3 regions of the Serratia sp. GW822-FHT06D09 genome follow, and region 1 is predicted to be linked to each of the others. Evidence: predicted binding sites of a transcription regulator. Region 1 holds the regulator's gene; each other region holds the start of a gene.

Region 1 (2,256 bases):
GCCAACGGCCCGCAGTGTGTCCTCTTCCAGTTTGCCATGGGGGATGGCGATACCGTTGCCGATACCGGTGCTGCCCATGCGCTCGCGGGTGAGAACCGCGTCAAATACCACCTGGGGTGGCAGATTGAGCTGTTTGGCGGCCAGTTCGCTGATAATTTCCAAAGCCCGTTTCTTGCTGGTGCAATGTACGGAGCTTCTGGTGCACTCGATATTTAATACCGAGCTTAACTGCATTGTTTCGTTGTTCATCTCATCTTCACTTAAAACCACACCAGCAAGCAGGCTTGTGAGGTGATTTTTCGCCTTGTTTAACCCTGATGGCTTATCGGCGCGTACCCAAACAGGTAACGCGCCGATGGCCGAGGCTACGTTTGAGCCGTACCCGCTGACGGAAACGGCCCAGAATGTCAGTGTTGTTTCAGTTTGTCTTTATGTTTGTTCAATTGACGCGCCAGTTTGTCGATCAGGGTATCAATTGCCGCATACATGTTCTCGTCTTCCGAGGTGGCGTGCAACTCGCCTCCATTCACGTGCACCGTCGCTTCTGCAATCTGCTGCACTTTTTCCACACTAAGCACGACATACACCTGATTTATGCGGTCAAAATACTGTTCGAGTTTGGCGAACTTGGTGTTCACGAACTCACGCAAAGGTTCGGTGATTTCGATGTGGTGTCCGGTAATGTTGAGCTGCATAGTGTCTTCCTTCTCAATAGAGGTCAAACCAACTGTTTACGTTGGTTGGACGGCGGGATGGACAAAGACTCTCGGTACTTGGCGACGGTACGCCGCGCCACGATGATCCCCTGATCGGAGAGCAGGGTAGCCAGCTTGCTGTCGCTGAGCGGTTTGGCGGGGTTTTCCGCCGCAATCAATTTCTTCACCACCGCCCGGATCGCCGTAGAGGAAGCTTCGCCCCCGCTGTCGGTATTCACGTGGCTTGAGAAGAAATATTTCAATTCGAAAATGCCGCGCGGACTGTGCAAAAACTTCTGCGTGGTCACGCGTGAGATTGTCGATTCATGCATCTCCACGGCCTGAGCGATATCCGCCAGCACCATGGGCTTCATAAATTCCGCGCCTTGCTCAAAGAACGCCTGCTGCTGCTCGACGATGCAGCGCGAAACTTTCAGCAGGGTGTCATTGCGGCTTTCCAGGCTCTTGATCAGCCATTTCGCCTCCTGCAAATTGCTGCGGATGTACTGACCGTCGCTGTCGTTACGCGCGCTATTGCCCAGAGCGGCATACTGCTGATTGATCTTCAGCCTTGGGATGCTGTCGCTGTTGAGCTCGACCGTCCACACATCCTGCACTTTGCGTACCAGCACGTCCGGGATCACGTACTCAGATTCGCCGGTGTTGATCGACTGGCCTGGACGCGGATCGAGTGACTGGATCAGCAACATCGCTTCTTTCAGTGTATCTTCTTTTGAGCGCGTTGTTCGCATCAGGCTGCGAAAGTCGTGGTTAGCCAGCAAGTCCAGATGTTCGCTGATGATCAGGCGCGCTTCCGCCAGGTAAGGCGTGTCTTGGGCGTATTGGGATAGCTGAACCAGCAGACAATCGCGCAGGTCGCGCGCCGCGACGCCAACCGGATCAAACCGCTGTACGCGCTTCAATACCGCCTCGACTTCGTCCATTGTCACATTCTCGTCACCCATGCTCTCCAGAATGTCTTCCAGCGGCACGGTGAGATAGCCGGTGTCATCGACGGCGTCGACGATCGAGGTGGCAATGGCAGCATCGGTATCGGAAAACGGCGTCAGATCCACCTGCCACATCAGGTAATCCTGCAGGGTTTGGGTGGTTTCACCCTGATACACCGGCAGTTCGTCGTCACTGTAATCGGTGCGAGTTCCTGACGGAGTTCCGGCGGTATAGATCTCGTCCCAGGTGGCGTCCAGCGGCAGCTCTTCGGGCATGTCCTTTTGTTCCAGCGCCTCCCGGGTATCCAAACCTTCGGTTTCGGTCGTCTCTTTCGCGTCGATTTCTTCGTGCAGATCGGTCTGTTCAAGCAGTGGATTGCTCTCTAACGCCAGCTGTATCTCCTGCTGGAGCTCAAGCGTGGACAACTGCAGCAGTCGTATGGCCTGCTGGAGCTGGGGGGTCATTGCCAGTTGTTGGCTAAACCTGAGTTGCAAACCTTGCTTCATATTCTTCAGTCTACTTCCGTTAACAGTCGCCCATCAGGACGCGCCGGTACTCAGAGGCGGAATTCTTCGCCCAGATAAACGCGTTTTACCTGCTCATCGGCCAG
Region 2 (2,256 bases), on a different contig from region 1:
GATCCGGTGGTGATCGCCGAATCGGTGCTGGCCAACGTTACGCTGGGCCGTAACATCAGTGAAGAGATAGTGTGGCAGGCGCTGGAAACGGTGCAATTGGCTGAGCTGGTACGCAGCTTCCCACAGGGGATTCACACCCGGCTGGGCGAGCAGGGTAACAACCTGTCGGTGGGCCAGAAACAGCTATTGGCGATGGCCAGGGTGTTGGTGCAGGCGCCGCAGATCCTGATCCTCGACGAAGCGACCGCCAACATCGATTCAGGCACTGAGCAAGCGATTCAGCGTGCACTGCGTTTGATTCGTGAACATACCACGCTGGTGGTGATCGCTCACCGATTGTCGACCATTGTCGATGCCGATTCCATTCTGGTTCTGCACCGGGGTCAGGCGGTCGAGCAGGGCAATCATCAGCAACTGTTGGCTCAGCAGGGGCGTTACTACCAGATGTACCAGCTGCAACTGGTGGGTGAAGAATTGGCCGCTGCCAATCGCGAAGAAACACAACCCGCATGATCTGGGGGCCGTTTTAACGGCCCCTTTCTGTTGTCGCCACGCACCACAAACAGGCACAAGTCCGTTTAAAATCCCTCTCGCTGCACTTTTTCGACGCGCTACGCACCAAATTAGTGCGCAATATTTAATCAGCCCATCAGTTGGTCGCGCGCTATTAGCCGCTCGTCGCATGCCAGATCCCCATCCTGCCGGTTAATTTGCTGAATCCGCGTACAAAACCATTTGTGGCATAGCCTTTGCTTTATAAGTCTCGTACCGGGGTGAGTTTGGGCTTAATTCGTGGAGGGGCAATATGAAGCTGGTGACCGTGGTGATTAAACCATTCAAGCTGGAGGACGTGCGTGAAGCCCTATCCTCTGTAGGCATTCAGGGGCTGACCGTAAGCGAAGTAAAAGGCTTTGGTCGCCAGAAGGGGCACGCTGAGCTCTATCGCGGAGCCGAATACAGCGTCAACTTTTTACCTAAAGTAAAAATCGACATCGCTATCGCCGACGATCAGTTGGATGAAGTGGTTGATGTGATTAGTAAAGCGGCCTACACCGGCAAAATCGGTGACGGCAAAATTTTCGTTGCCGAATTGCAACGTGTCATTCGCATTCGCACCGGCGAAACAGACGAAGCAGCACTGTAATCACAGGCTCAGTAAAGTAATGGGGATGGATTGATAATGAAAAAACTTTTATCCATGTTGGGCCTGAGTACGGTAACCATGGTTCCTTCTTTGGCCCTGGCCGCTCCGGCGGTCGCAGACAAGGCTGACAACGCTTTCATGATGATTTGCACCGCTTTGGTGCTGTTCATGACCTTGCCGGGTGTCGCTCTGTTTTACGGTGGTTTGCTGCGCTCCAAAAACGTGCTCTCCATGCTGACCCAGGTCACCGTCACCTTCGCATTGGTGTGTGTTCTGTGGGTGCTTTATGGCTACAGTCTGGCGTTCAGCGAAGGTAATGCCTTCTTCGGTGGTTTCCAGACGGCGATGCTGAAAGGCATTGGCATTGACAGCGTCACCGGGACCTTTAGCCAGATGATCCACGTAGCGTTCCAGTGTTCATTCGCTTGTATCACCGTCGCGCTGGTGGTAGGGGGCTTTGCCGAGCGTATCCGCTTCTCGGCGGTAGTGATTTTCGCCGCTATCTGGTTCACCATTTCCTACCTGCCGATTGCCCACATGGTGTGGGGCGGTGGCTTCCTGGCAGCTGATGGCGCGTTGGACTTTGCCGGCGGCACCGTGGTGCATATCAATGCGGCAAGTGCCGGCCTGGTGGGCGCTTATCTGCTCGGCAAGCGTGCTGGTTTCGGTAAGGAAGCTTTCAAACCGCATAACCTGCCGATGGTATTTACCGGCGCTTCTATCCTGTATATCGGCTGGTTCGGCTTTAACGCCGGTTCTGCCAGCGCGGCTAACGGCATTGCGGCCCTGGCTTTCCTGAACACCGTAGTGGCAACCGCAGGCGCTATTCTTTCCTGGACTTTTGCCGAGTGGATTGTGCGCGGTAAACCTTCTCTGCTGGGGGCCTGTTCCGGCTGTATCGCCGGGCTGGTTGCCATCACGCCGGCTGCGGGTACCGTAGGGGTTGGCGGGGCGTTGATTATCGGTCTGGTCGGTGGCATTGCCGGTCTGTGGGGCGTGGTCACGCTGAAGAAATGGCTGAAAGTGGACGATACCTGCGATGTGTTCGGTGTACATGGCGTATGCGGCATCGTCGGATGCTTGCTGACCGGCGTGTTCACCTCCGCCTCGCT
Region 3 (2,256 bases), on a different contig from region 1:
CTGCTGGATCCGGGAAACGGGCTTCGATACGGCGCGCTTTCGGGCTGGCAACCACTGGGATACGGATGGAAGCGGAACGGTTACGGGCAGAATAAGCCAGCATGACCGGAGCTTCGTAGCCTGGGACCAGACGCTTGTAAGAGTTGGTGGTCGGGTTGGCCAGGGCGTTGATCGCTTTAGCGTGCTTGATGATACCGCCGATGTAGAACAGGGCAGTCTCAGACAGGCCGCCGTATTTGTCGCCGGCGAACAGGTTAGTCCCATTCTTGGACAGCGACATGTGGCAGTGCATGCCGGAACCGTTATCACCGAACATTGGCTTCGGCATGAAGGTCGCGGTTTTGCCAAATGCGTGAGCCACGTTGTGAACCACGTATTTGTAGATTTGGATTTCGTCGGCTTTCTTGGTCATGGTGTTGAAGCGGGTTGCCACTTCGTTCTGACCTGCGGTTGCCACTTCGTGGTGGTGCGCTTCAACGACCAGGCCCATTTCTTCCATGGTCAGACACATGGTAGAACGGATGTCCTGTGAAGAATCGACCGGAGGAACCGGGAAGTAACCGCCTTTGACTGCCGGACGGTGGCCTTTGTTGCCGCCATCGTATTGGGTGCCGGAGTTCCATGCGCCTTCGATATCGTCGATGGCCACGTGGGAACCGCGGATGCTGCTGCCGAAACGAATGTCGTCAAACAGGAAGAATTCTGGCTCTGGTCCGAACAGAACGGTGTCTGCGATGCCGGAAGAGCGCAGGAAATCTTCTGCACGCTTGGAGATTGAGCGCGGGTCACGATCGTAGCCCTGCATGGTGCCTGGCTCGAGGATGTCGCAGCGAATGATCAGGGTAGATTCTTCGAAGAACGGATCCAGTACCGCAGTGCTGGCGTCTGGCATCAGCACCATGTCAGATTCGTTGATGCCCTTCCAACCGCCGATCGAGGAACCGTCAAACATTTTACCTTCTTCGAAGAAGTCGGCATTTACCTGATGAGCAGGGATGGTGACGTGTTGTTCTTTACCCTTGGTGTCAGTGAAACGCAGGTCTACGAATTTCACTTCATGCTCATTCAGCATCGTCAAAACGTGTTCAGCGGACATACTTAACTCTCCCGGATTTATCATTGTCGTCGTCGTGGAACGAATCTGTGAAACTGGCTTTTTTTGCCTTGAAAAGACTAAAGCGAAAACTGTGCCAACTTTGCTAAAGCGCTTTAATCGCCTTTCTGCGTGGGTTTTGCACAGAATCAGTATGCACCATCAGTGACGTTTTGCACTTAAATGGTGCAATCGGTGCGGGGTGGGGCACTGTAATGGTGCAAAAGTGCACCGGATGCTGCTTTTTGCACCGTGAAAGGGATCACATACTGACCTGTACACAGTTGTTTATAAGAGACTGTTGTGATCTTGTTTAGTCCCTCGCTTAATACGTGTACAATAGCGCGCTATTTCTAATGCCTGAGGCAAAGCTGTGATCGAAAATTTGCGTAACATCGCCATTATTGCCCACGTTGACCATGGTAAGACCACCCTGGTTGATAAGCTGCTGCAACAATCCGGTACTTTCGGAGAGCGTGTAGAAGCCACCGAACGCGTAATGGACTCCAACGATTTGGAGAAAGAGCGTGGGATTACCATCCTCGCAAAAAACACCGCCATTAATTGGAAAGACTACCGCATCAACATCGTGGATACCCCAGGACACGCCGACTTCGGCGGTGAGGTTGAGCGTGTGATGTCAATGGTTGACTCGGTGCTGCTGGTTGTGGATGCAATGGATGGCCCAATGCCGCAAACCCGCTTCGTGACCAAAAAAGCCTTCGCTAATGGTCTGAAGCCGATCGTGGTAATCAACAAGGTTGACCGTCCGGGCGCACGTCCTGATTGGGTTGTTGATCAGGTCTTCGACCTGTTCGTTAACCTCGACGCGACCGACGAGCAGCTCGACTTCCCAATCATCTATGCTTCTGCATTGATGGGGATCGCCGGTACTGACCACAACGAGATGGCGGAAGACATGACCCCGCTGTATCAAGCGATCGTAGACCACGTGTCTGCACCGCAGGTTGAGCTCGAAGCGCCATTCCAGATGCAAATCTCCCAGTTGGACTACAACAACTACCTGGGCGTGATCGGTATCGGCCGTATCAAGCGCGGTAAAGTGAAGCCAAACCAGCAGGTCACCATCATCGATAGCGAAGGTAAAACTCGCAACGGTAAAGTGGGCAAAGTGCTGGGCCACATGGGTCTGGAGCGTATCG

Evidence for each region. Region 1 encodes sigma-54, which starts transcription at its own class of promoters, with help from an activator protein. Its sites were predicted from a motif close to GTTGGCACANNTTTCGCTNT; they were not measured.
Region 2: a site for sigma-54 is predicted at 737-756, ahead of glnK (P-II family nitrogen regulator). Genes of this name have one in related genera too.
Region 3: a site for sigma-54 is predicted at 1,176-1,195, ahead of glnA (glutamate--ammonia ligase). Genes of this name have one in related genera too.

The regions. Positions count from the first base shown of each region.
Region 1 is NZ_JBXALO010000004.1:169,434-171,689, forward strand. Features, by position in the region: gene ptsN (PTS IIA-like nitrogen regulatory protein PtsN) at 1-249, opposite strand, end outside; gene hpf (ribosome hibernation promoting factor) at 408-695, opposite strand; gene rpoN (RNA polymerase factor sigma-54) at 719-2,152, opposite strand; gene lptB (LPS export ABC transporter ATP-binding protein) at 2,203-2,256, opposite strand, start outside.
Region 2 is NZ_JBXALO010000005.1:214,097-216,352, reverse strand. Features, by position in the region: gene AC1RKG_RS14290 (SmdB family multidrug efflux ABC transporter permease/ATP-binding protein) at 1-513, shown strand, start outside; gene glnK (P-II family nitrogen regulator) at 806-1,144, shown strand; gene amtB (ammonium transporter AmtB) at 1,181-2,256, shown strand, end outside.
Region 3 is NZ_JBXALO010000013.1:15,050-17,305, forward strand. Features, by position in the region: gene glnA (glutamate--ammonia ligase) at 1-1,096, opposite strand, end outside; gene typA (ribosome-dependent GTPase TypA) at 1,467-2,256, shown strand, end outside.